Regions from separate parts of the Streptomyces sp. NPDC029041 genome, predicted to be linked through region 1. Evidence: riboswitches for the same ligand, from Rfam matches in the RefSeq annotation. Region 1 holds a riboswitch; the other holds the start of a gene.
What was found. A riboswitch is a leader RNA that binds a small molecule or an ion and turns the genes downstream of it on or off. The one in region 1 is predicted to bind S-adenosylmethionine.
Positions count from the first base shown of each region.

Region 1 (5,526 bases):
GGCGCCGCCGCCCGCGAGGTACGGCTCGGCCGCGCGCAGCCAGTCGGCGCGTCCGGCCAGGACGCCCGTGCCGAAGGGCGCGTACAGCTTGTGCCCGGAGAAGGCGACCCAGTCGACGTCGAGGTCCGCGACGGACACGGGGTGGTGGGGGGCCAACTGGGCGGCGTCCAGGACGATCCGCGCACCGTGGGCGTGCGCGGCCGCCGCGAGCTCCCGCACGGGCCACAGCTCGCCGGTGACGTTCGAGGCGCCGGTGACGCAGACCAGCGCCGGCCCGTGGGGGTCACGGCCGGCGAGGGCGCGCTCCAGGGTCCCGACGGCCTGCCGGGGGGTGCGCGGGGCGTCCAGGTAGGTGACCCGGGCCTCCTGCCAGGGCAGCAGGGAGGCGTGGTGCTCGGTCTCGAAGACGAAGACCTGGCAGTCGGCGGGGAGGGCGGCGGCCAGCAGGTTGAGGGAGTCGGTGGTCGACCGGGTGAACACGACCTGGTCGTCCTCGCGGCAGCCGAGGAACTCGGCCACGGTCCGGCGGGCGTTCTCGAACAGGTCGGTCGACAGCTGGGACAGGTACCCGGCACCGCGGTGCACGCTGCCGTAGTACGGCGCGTAGGCGGCGACGTCGTCCCAGACCCGCTGGAGCGCCGGGGCGCTGGCGGCGTAGTCGAGCGCGGCGTAGGTCACCTCACCGCCGGTCACGAGCGGCACGGTGACATCCCGCCCCAGAACGGGCAGCGGGGCACAAACGGACTGGCCGGCGGCAAGGGTGGAGACAGACATGACGGAACTCCCGTGAAGGCAGGTGGAATCCGCCCGCGAGCGCGTACGGCTCGAGCGGGGGTGAAAGGAAAAGGGGATGCGGAGGCGGGGCTCTGCGGCCCTATCGCATTCGCTGGTTCACGGAAGACTCCTCGTCACGCGCTTGCCGCAGACCTCGCTGCCTGCGGCCCGGTCTTCACCCGGGGCACCCCGCCACGGACGGAGGGTTGCCGGACAGTCGGCCGGGGCCTCATGACTGTCACTCATGACCTGTTCAGGAACGTACGCGAAGAGATCGGCGCCCCGCAACCCGAGTCCGGATCGCGGGACGCCGGTCGTTCCGCCGACGGGGGTCCGCTACGCGTTGCTCGCGGCCACCCAGCGCTCCAGCGTGCGCTTGGCCGCCCCCGAGTCGATGGACTCGGCCGCCTTCGCCATCCCGGCGGCGATCTGCTCGGCCAGGGGCGCCGCGGTGGGCTCCAGAGCCACCAGGGCCGCCGCCGAGTTCAGCAGGACCGCCTCGCGGACCGGGCCGGTCTCGCCGTCCAGCAGGCGGCGGGCGACCTCGGCGTTGTAGGAGGCGTCGGCGCCGCGCAGCGCCTCCACCGGGACGAGTTCGAGGCCCACGTCACGCGGGTCGAAGGCCTCCTCGGTGACCTTGCCGTCCCGGACGGTCCACACCCGGGACGTGGCCGTGGTGGTCAGTTCGTCGAGGCCGTCGTCGCCCCGGAAGACCAGGGACGAGTTGCCACGCTCGGCGAAGACTCCCGCGACGATCGGCGCCATGCGCGGGTCCGCCACACCGACCGCCTGGGCACGGACCCGGGCCGGGTTGGTGAGCGGGCCGAGGGCGTTGAACACCGTGCGGATGCCCAACTGGCCGCGGGCGGCACCCGCGTGGCGCAGCGCCGGGTGGAACTTCACCGCGAAGCAGAAGGTGATCCCGGCCTCGTCGGCGACCTCCGCGACCCGGTGCAGCGGCAGTTCCAGGTTGACCCCGAGCTTCTCCAGCACGTCGGAGGCCCCGGACGCCGAGGACGCGGCCCGGTTGCCGTGTTTGACGACCTTGGCGCCGGTGCCGGCGACGACGATGGAGGACATCGTGGAGATGTTGACCGTCTTCGCGCCGTCGCCGCCGGTGCCGACGATGTCGACCGTCGCCCCGGGCACCTCGATCACGTTGGCGTGCGCGTACATCGTGCGGACCAGGCCGTTGATCTCCTCGACGGTCTCGCCCTTCGCGCGCAGGGCCACGACGAACCCGGCGATCTGCGCCTCGGTCGCCTCGCCGCGCATGATCCGGTCCATCGCCCAGGCGGTGTCGTCCGCGCTCAGGTGCCTGCCGTCCAGCAGGCCGTTCAGCAGCAGGGGCCAGGAGCGGCCCGCCGCGGTGTCGCCTCCAGCGGGGGTCACAGCGCTCATAAGCCGCTCCAGGGTCAGGCGTCCCGCACTGCGGGACGAGAGTCTCAACGGGTCCACCCTATCCAGCCCCGGGCAGGGCGAAGGGCCCCGTCCGGTGATCGGACGGGGCCCCTCTGTGGCGTGGCGAAGCAGTGATCAGTGGTGGCCGTGGCCGCTCGTGATCTCCCGGTACTCCTCGGCGGTGGGCTTCGGGATCTGGGCGCCCTCGCCGTAGTAGGCGTCGCTGAGCTTGGCGCGCAGCTTCTCGGAGCCCTTCACCTTGCGCTCGACACCGTTCTCGTCGACCGTCGGGCCGATCTCGGCCGGCTTGTACTGCTCGTGCGCCGTGAGCGTGTACATCTGCTCCTGGCTGAGCGGCTCGTGCACCTCGATGAACTCACCGTGCGGCAGGCGCTTGATGATGCCCGACTCGCGGCCGTGCAGCACCTTCTCCTTGTCCCGGCGCTGCAGGCCGAGGCAGATGCGCTTGGTGACGACGAAGGCGATGACCGGGCCGAGGAAGAACCCGATCCGGACGAACCAGGTCACCGCGTTGATCGACAGATGGAAGTGCGTGGCGACGATGTCGTTGCCACCGCCGATCAGCATGATGATGTAGCCGGTGACCCAGGCGACACCTACGGCCGTGCGCGTCGGGGCGTTGCGCGGGCGGTCCAGGATGTGGTGCTCGCGCTTGTCCCCGGTGACCCACGACTCGATGAACGGGTACAGGGCGATGATCGCGAGGAAGACACCGAACAGCACCAGCGGGATGAACACGCCCAGCACGAGCGTGTGACCCCAGAGGTTGATCTCCCAGCCCGGCATGGCGCGGACCAGACCCTCGGCGAAGCCCATGTACCAGTCCGGCTGGGCACCGGTCGACACCTGGTCGGGACGGTAGGGGCCGAGAACCCAGATCGGGTTGACGGTCGCGATGCCGGCGATGGCCGCGATGGCACCGAAGACCAGGAAGAAGAAGCCTCCGGCCTTGGCCATGTAGACCGGCAGCAGCGGCATGCCGACGACGTTCTTGTTGGTCCGGCCGGGACCCGCGAACTGGGTGTGCTTGTGGTAGAAGACCAGGATCAGGTGGCCGACCACGAGCCCGAGCATGATGCCCGGCAGCAGCAGGATGTGGATCGAGTAGAACCGGGCGACGAAGTCGGTGCCCGGGAACTCCCCGCCGAACAGGAACATCGAGATGTACGTGCCCACGATCGGCATGGACAGGATGGCGCCCTGCGTGAAGCGGACACCGGTGCCGGAGAGCAGGTCGTCCGGGAGGGAGTAGCCGGTGAAGCCGGTGAACATGCCCAGGACGAACAGCAGGAAGCCGAACAGCCAGTTGATCTCGCGCGGCTTGCGGAACGCGCCGGTGAAGAAGACGCGCATCATGTGCACGAACATGCCGGCGAGGAAGATGATCGCCGCCCAGTGGTGGATCTGCCGGATGAGCAGACCGCCGCGGACGTCGAAGCTGATGTCCAGGGTGGAGGCGAACGCCTCCGACATCAGCTGCCCCTGAAGCGGGACGTAACTGCCGTGGTACTCCACCTCGTTCATCGACGGGTGGAAGAACAGCGTCAGGTACACACCCGTGAGGATGATGATGATGAAGCTGTAGAGGCAGATCTCACCGAGCATGAAGGACCAGTGGTCCGGGAAGATCTTGCGCATGTTGGCCTTGGCCAGGGAGTAGATCCCGAGGCGGCCGTCGGCCCAGTCGGCGACCCGCTCACCCGCGGGTGCCTTGCGGCGATTCTGTGCAGTGCTCATCCGCGCTCCCAGAAAGCAGGGCCGACGGGCTCTTCGAAGTCGCCGAGCGCCTCGAGGTAGCCCTCGTCGTTCACGCCGATGCGGAGCTGCGGCAGGGCGTGACCGGCGGGACCGAAGATCACTCGGGCACCGTCGGAGAGGTCGAAGGTGGACTGGTGGCAGGGGCAGAGCACGTGGTGCGTCTGCTGCTCGTACAGGGAGATCGGGCAACCGACGTGGGTGCAGATCTTCGAGTACGCGACGATGCCCTGGTGCGACCACTCGAGCTCGCGCTTGTCCTTGATGTCCTCCGGCTGGATCCGGACGATCATCAGGGCGGCCTTGGCGATCTCGTTCTGGAAGTCGTGGTCGTGCTCCTCCAGGCCCTCGGGCTTGGCGAAGGTCAGCGACCCGACCGCGACGTCCGAGGGACGCAGCGGCTCGTTGGTGTTCATGTTGACGAGCAGCTTGCCCTTGGACCACAGCGTGTGGCGGAGCTTGGTGCCGGGCAGCGGACCGAGGTCACGCAGCAGCACGACGCCGGAGAGCGGCACCAGCGTGAGCGCGCCGAGCATGGTGTTGCGGATCAGCTTGCGGCGGCCGAGCGCGGACTCCTTGGCGCCCTGCTTGAAGTCGGCGAAGACCTTCTCGCGGACCTCGGGCGACGCCTCGATGGGGTGCCGCTCGTCGGCGACCTCCACGTCCGACATCAGGGTGCGGGCCCAGTGGACGGCGCCCGCGCCGATGCAGAACAGCGCGATGCCGAGCGTCATGCCCAGCGCGAAGTTCAGCGCGCTGATGTGGCCCAGCGGGAAGATGTAGACCGACTTGTCGACCGGGATCGCCACGAAGGAGGCGATGAAGGCGACGGTGGCCAGCATCGACACCGTGAACAGCAGGGCGACCGAGCGCTCGGACCGCTTGGCGGCCCGCTCGTCGATGTCCTGGACTCGGTGCTCGTGAGGGGGCAGGCCCGGGTCGGCGAACGGGTTCTTGTCGTCCGCGACGCTCACCGCGCCGTGCCCGTGCTCGTCATGTCCTGCGGACTGCGCGGCAGGCAGGTTCTCTTCTGGAATGTCTTGGCTACTCATGACTTCTTGGCCTTTGCGGTCCGGGCGGCGACCCACACGGCGACGGCGATCAGACCGCCGAGACCGAAGATCCAGCCGAACAGGCCCTCGCTGACCGGCCCGAGGCCACCCAGTTCGAGGCCGCCGGGGCTCTCGGTCTTTTCGCTGTTGACCGCGTCGAGGTACGCGATGATGTCCTTCTTGTTCTTCTCCGACAGCGTGGTGTCGGGGAAGGACGGCATGTTCTGCGGGCCGGTCTGCATGGCCTCGTAGATGTGCTTCGGGGAGACGCCCTCGAGGTCCGGCGCGTACTTGCCGTGCGTCAGCGCGCCGCCCTTGCCGGTGAAGTTGTGGCACTGCGCGCAGTTGGTGCGGAACAGCTCACCGCCCTTGGCGATGTCGGCACCCTCGGGGCCGTACTGCTCCTCCGTCGGAACCGACGGACCGGCGCCCAGCGAGGCGATGAACGCCGCGAGCTGGTCGATCTCGGCCTGCGAGTAGATGTTCTTCTTCTCCGGGACCTGGGGGCCCTGGGAGGTGGCGG
Region 1 is NZ_JBEZWO010000003.1:430,112-435,637, forward strand. Features, by position in the region: gene AB0F04_RS09215 (aminotransferase class V-fold PLP-dependent enzyme) at 1-774, opposite strand, end outside; SAM riboswitch class IV at 908-1,024, opposite strand; gene trpD (anthranilate phosphoribosyltransferase) at 1,111-2,175, opposite strand; gene AB0F04_RS09225 (cytochrome bc complex cytochrome b subunit) at 2,311-3,933, opposite strand; gene AB0F04_RS09230 (Rieske 2Fe-2S domain-containing protein) at 3,930-5,003, opposite strand; gene AB0F04_RS09235 (c-type cytochrome) at 5,000-5,526, opposite strand, start outside.

Region 2 (5,526 bases), on a different contig from region 1:
CCCACGGCGTGTGCGAGAAGTGCCCGATGCGCAGGTCGGGCCGCAGCTCGCGGAGCATGCCCGGCACCAGCGTCAGGTGGTAGTCCTGCACCACGACCGCCGCGCCCTGCGCGGCCTCTTCCGCCAGCGCCTCGGCGAACGCCCGGTTGTAGGCCTCGTAGGACGCCCACTGCCGCCGGAACTCCGCGTCGAAGACGGGCTCCAGCGGCGTCTGGTAGAGCATGTGGTGCACGAACCACAGGACCGAGTTGGCGATGCCGTTGTACGCGTCGGCGTGCACGTCGGCCGGGATGTCCAGCATCCGCACGCCGTCCTCGCCGACGCCGCGCCGCACCGCCTCCCGGTCACCGTCGGAGAGCGCCGAGCACACCCACAGCGCGTCCGCGTCCGAGCCGATCGCGGAGAGCCCGGACACCAGCCCGCCGCCGCCCCGCTTGGCGTCCAGCGAACCGTCCTCACCCACCGTGTACGAGACCGGGCCACGGTTGGAGGCCACCAGCACCTGTGCAGCACCGTACGTCGAAGACATAAGCCTCAACCTAGCCCGGCCCCCGAACGCTCAAACGTGCGGATCTGCCGCACCCGGCCGAAAAGGGCCCCGGTCAGGCCGCCTTCCGCGCCTGGTACTCGGCGATCTCCACCATCGGCGGGCGCTCCTCGGTGTCCACGGAGTGAGTCCGCGGCTCGAAGCCGTCCGCCCCCCGCTCGAACTGGGTCAGGGACGGCCGGATCAGATGCCCGCGGGCCAGCCGCAGCTGGGCGGTGCGGTAGATCGCGGCGGCCATCCGGCCCAGCGCCTGCCCGTCCTGGTGCCGGTGCTTGCGCACCCCCACGTCCACCTGGGCGAGGGCGTCCAGGCCCACCAGGTGCAGGGCGTCCACCAGCATGCCCAGCTCCACGCCGTACCCGACGGGGAACGGCAGCTGCTCCAGCAGTGAGCGGCGGGCCGCGTACTCGCCGCCGAGCGGCTGCACGAAGCCGGCCAGCTGGGGCCAGTGCATGTTGAGCAGCGGGCGGGCCATCAGCTCGGTGACCCGGCCGCCCTGCCCGGCGGCACCGCCGAGGGGGCGGTCGTACATGGCCTTCACCAGGTCCACGTCCGGGTCCGTGAGCAGGGGGCCCACGATCCCCGAGACGAAGTCGGACGAGAAGTCCCTCAGGTCCGCGTCGACGAAGCAGACGATGTCCCCGCGGGTGACGAGCAGTGAGCGCCACAGCACCTCGCCCTTGCCGGGCACGGCGGGCAGGCGGGGGAGGATCTCGTCCCGGTGCACCACCCGCGCGCCCGCGGCGGCGGCCACCTCGGAGGTGCGGTCGGTCGACCCCGAGTCGACGACGACCAGCTCATCGACGAGCGGGACCTGCAGCATCAGGTCATGGCGGATGACGGCGGCGATGTCGCCGACCGTCTCCTCCTCGTTCAGCGCGGGCAGCACGACACTGACCGACCGGCCCGTGCGCTGCTTGGCGGCGAGGATCTGGTGGAGCGGGCGCTCGTTCGCTGACCAGGAACGGGTGCTCAGCCAGCGCTCGACTTCTTCCAGCACCGTGGCGGCTCCTTTGCGTGCTCTCGGCGGGACGGACTGCCCGCCGCGGTAGCGGCTGACGGATGCAGTCATCTCGCGGTTCGGACGACTATCTCAACTCTCCTGGTCGTCGGTTACAGTCTTGAACAACGCGGATGACCATCACATGTCCGGGGTCACCCGCCGCCTACAACCACATACAGCTCATCCAGAGGGGCAGAGGGAAACGGCCCGATGAAGCCCCGGCAACCCTCCAGTCGGTACTCGTAGGTCACTGGCGACCACACGCGCGAGGCTCCCGGCTCGGGAAGGTGCCAAATCCGTCTCACGGCGAGATGCGTCGTGAGGAAGATGAGGAGAAAGGGCCTCGCCTCACATGGCTGCGCAGACTGTTGCAAGCACCACTGAATCCACCGTAGACCTCGGCCCCGCCGCCGCGCTCAGCTGCCGCGAGTGCGGCCACCGCGTGCCCCTCGGCCCGGTCTTCGCGTGCGAGGAGTGTTTCGGCCCGCTGGAGATCGCCTACGACTTCTCGGCCTACGACACCGAAGAGCTCCGCAAGCGCATCGAAGCGGGTCCCGCGAACATCTGGCGCTACGCCCCGCTGCTGCCCGTCCCGGCCGACGTGGCGGACAAGCCGAACATCAACCCGGGCTGGACCGCGCTGGTCAAGGCCGACAACCTCGCGCGTGAGCTGGGTGTCGACGCCGGGAAGCTGTTCGTGAAGGACGACTCCGGCAACCCGACGCACTCCTTCAAGGACCGTGTCGTCGCCCAGGCCCTGGAGGCCGCCCGCGCCTTCGGCTTCACCACGCTCTCCTGCTCCTCCACCGGCAACCTCGCCGGCGCCGTGGGGGCCGCCGCCGCCCGCGCCGGCTTCCGCTCCTGCGTGTTCATCCCGCACGACCTGGAGCAGGGCAAGGTCGTCATGGCAGCGATCTACGGCGGCGAGCTCGTCGGCATCGAGGGCAACTACGACGACGTGAACCGCTTCTGCTCCGAGCTGATCGGCGACCCGGCCGGTGAGGGCTGGGGCTTCGTCAACGTCAACCTGCGGCCGTACTACGCGGAGGGTTCCAAGACCCTGGCGTACGAGATCTGTGAGCAGCTCGGCTGGCGGCTGCCGGACCAGCTCGTGGTGCCGATCGCCTCCGGTTCCCAGCTCACGAAGATCGACAAGGGTCTGCAGGAGCTGATCAAGCTCGGTCTGGTCGAGGACAAGCCGTACAAGATCTTCGGCGCGCAGGCGCTCGGCTGTTCGCCGGTGTCCACGGCGTTCAAGGCCGGGCACGACGTGGTGCGCCCGCAGAAGCCGGACACCATCGCCAAGTCCCTCGCCATCGGCAACCCGGCGGACGGGCCGTACGTGCTGGACATCGCGCGGCGGACCGGCGGTGCGGTGGAGGACGTGACGGACGAGCAGGTCGTCGAGGCGATCAAGCTGCTGGCGCGGACCGAGGGTGTGTTCGCGGAGACCGCCGGTGGGGTGACGGTGGGGGTGACGAAGAAGTTGATCGAGAGCGGGGCTCTCGACACCTCCAAGACCACCGTCGTGCTCAACACCGGAGACGGCCTCAAGACGCTGGATGCGGTGGCCGGGACCGGGCTGACCGCGACCATCCGGCCCAACCTGGACTCGTTCCGTGAGGCCGGGCTCGTCTGATCGTCGTTCGCTGCGGGCCGGTGGGGGCTGGTCGCGCAGTTCCCCGCGCCCCTGAGGACGCGCCCCAGCCGTAGCTCAATCGAAACCGGAGGTCATATCCCGATGAGCGTCACCGTTCGGATCCCCACCATCCTGCGTACCTACACCGGCGGGCAGGCCGAGGTCGCCGCCGAGGGCGCGAACCTCGGGGAGGTCATCGCCGATCTGGAGAAGAACCACACCGGGATCGCCGCCCGCGTGCTGGACGACCAGGGCAAGCTGCGGCGGTTCGTCAACGTCTACGTCAACGACGACGACGTGCGGTTCGAGCAGGGTCTGGAGACGGCGACGCCGGACGGTGCCGGTGTGTCGATCATTCCCGCCGTCGCCGGCGGCTGAACCGGTCGGTCGGCTGGTTGTTACCTTCGGTAACGACCGTCACTGAGAGTTTATCGAATTGCCCCCTCCGTGAGAGAAGCGGAGGGGGCAATTCTGTGTGGTTGAGCGGGGTACAGTTGGGGAACGCGGCCCCGATTCCCTGATCGGAACCCTGAATTCCCGCTACGAGCCCGACAAGATGTAGCCAAAGTGTGTATGTCTTTTGCGGCTTTTGTTCCCTTTGTGTGGCCCGACTTGCCCTGAATTCGGGCGAATTCTCCCCACATTCCGGACCCTGCGCGTCCAGATTTCTCGTCCGATTGACCTGTTGCAGACGGCAGTTGGACAGATACATTCAGCCGCGGTCGACGCGTTCCGGCGCACGCCCCCAACCGTGGGGGGTGAGGTCTGACCCGGATCCGCGAAGTGTGGATCTGTGCAAGGGCCAGTAATAGGGGAGTTAGGCATGGCTCAGGGCACCGTCAAGTGGTTCAACGCGGAGAAGGGGTACGGCTTCATCGCGGTCGACGGTGGTGCGGATGTTTTCGTCCACTACAGCGCGATTCAGATGGACGGCTACCGCACCCTTGAAGAGGGCCAGCGGGTCGAGTTCGAGATCTCGCAGGGTCAGAAGGGACCGCAGGCCGACATGGTTCGCGTCTCTGCCTGAACGCGCACCACGACCAACGCTCAAGCGACCGGTCTTCTGAGAAGGGCCCGCACCCCCCGGGGGGTGCGGGCCCTTCGGCCTGCTCGAAGCGCATGCCGGGGGTGTTCGCCGGGGGCTGACGTGACCGCCCGATCCCCGGGAGGCGCTTGCACTCGCCATGCCCGAGTGCTAATCATTGCGTTAGCACTCTGAAGGTGAGAGTGACAACGTAAGGACCGGGTCGGTGAGGCCCGCAGGCCGGGTGGGGAAGGAACCCACGAGGCAAGCGAGCCGTCCGTCGCGGGCGCGGGCGCGGTCCGGAGTCATCACCCCCAGTCCTGGAGGGACCACTTCACATGGCCAAGATCATCGCGTTCGACGAGGAGGCGCGGCGCGGCCTCGAGCGCGGCATGAACCAGCTCGCGGACGCCGTCAAGGTGACGCTCGGCCCCAAGGGCCGCAACGTCGTCCTCGAGAAGAAGTGGGGCGCGCCCACGATCACCAACGATGGTGTCTCCATCGCCAAGGAGATCGAGCTCGAGGACCCGTACGAGAAGATCGGCGCCGAGCTGGTCAAGGAAGTCGCCAAGAAGACGGACGACGTCGCCGGTGACGGTACGACCACCGCGACCGTTCTCGCCCAGGCCCTGGTCAAGGAGGGTCTGCGCAACGTAGCCGCCGGCGCCAACCCGATGGCCCTCAAGCGGGGTATCGAGCGTGCCGTCGAGGCCGTCTCCGCCGCCCTGCTGGAGCAGGCGAAGGACGTCGAGACCAAGGAGCAGATCGCCTCCACGGCCTCCATCTCCGCCGCCGACACCCAGATCGGCGAGCTCATCGCCGAGGCCATGGACAAGGTCGGCAAGGAAGGCGTCATCACCGTCGAGGAGTCCCAGACCTTCGGTCTGGAGCTGGAGCTCACCGAGGGTATGCGCTTCGACAAGGGCTACATCTCGGCGTACTTCGCCACCGACATGGAGCGTATGGAGGCCGTCCTCGACGACCCGTACATCCTGATCGCCAACTCGAAGATCAGCAACGTCAAGGACCTGCTGCCGCTCCTCGAGAAGGTCATGCAGTCCGGCAAGCCGCTGCTGATCATCGCCGAGGACGTCGAGGGCGAGGCCCTGTCGACCCTGGTCGTCAACAAGATCCGCGGCACCTTCAAGTCCGTCGCCGTCAAGGCCCCGGGCTTCGGCGACCGCCGCAAGGCGATGCTGCAGGACATCGGCATCCTCACCGGCGGCGAGGTGATCTCCGAGGAGGTCGGCCTCAAGCTGGAGAACGCCACGCTCGACCTGCTGGGCAAGGCCCGCAAGGTCGTCATCACCAAG
Region 2 is NZ_JBEZWO010000005.1:161,304-166,829, forward strand. Features, by position in the region: gene AB0F04_RS14105 (trehalose-6-phosphate synthase) at 1-529, opposite strand, end outside; gene AB0F04_RS14110 (glucosyl-3-phosphoglycerate synthase) at 603-1,547, opposite strand; SAM riboswitch class I at 1,728-1,884, shown strand; gene thrC (threonine synthase) at 1,903-3,189, shown strand; gene AB0F04_RS14120 (MoaD/ThiS family protein) at 3,292-3,567, shown strand; gene AB0F04_RS14125 (cold-shock protein) at 4,013-4,216, shown strand; gene groL (chaperonin GroEL) at 4,552-5,526, shown strand, end outside.
Region 2: it holds a riboswitch for S-adenosylmethionine, as region 1 does, so the genes downstream of both, thrC (threonine synthase) here and AB0F04_RS09215 (aminotransferase class V-fold PLP-dependent enzyme) in region 1, are expected to answer to the same signal.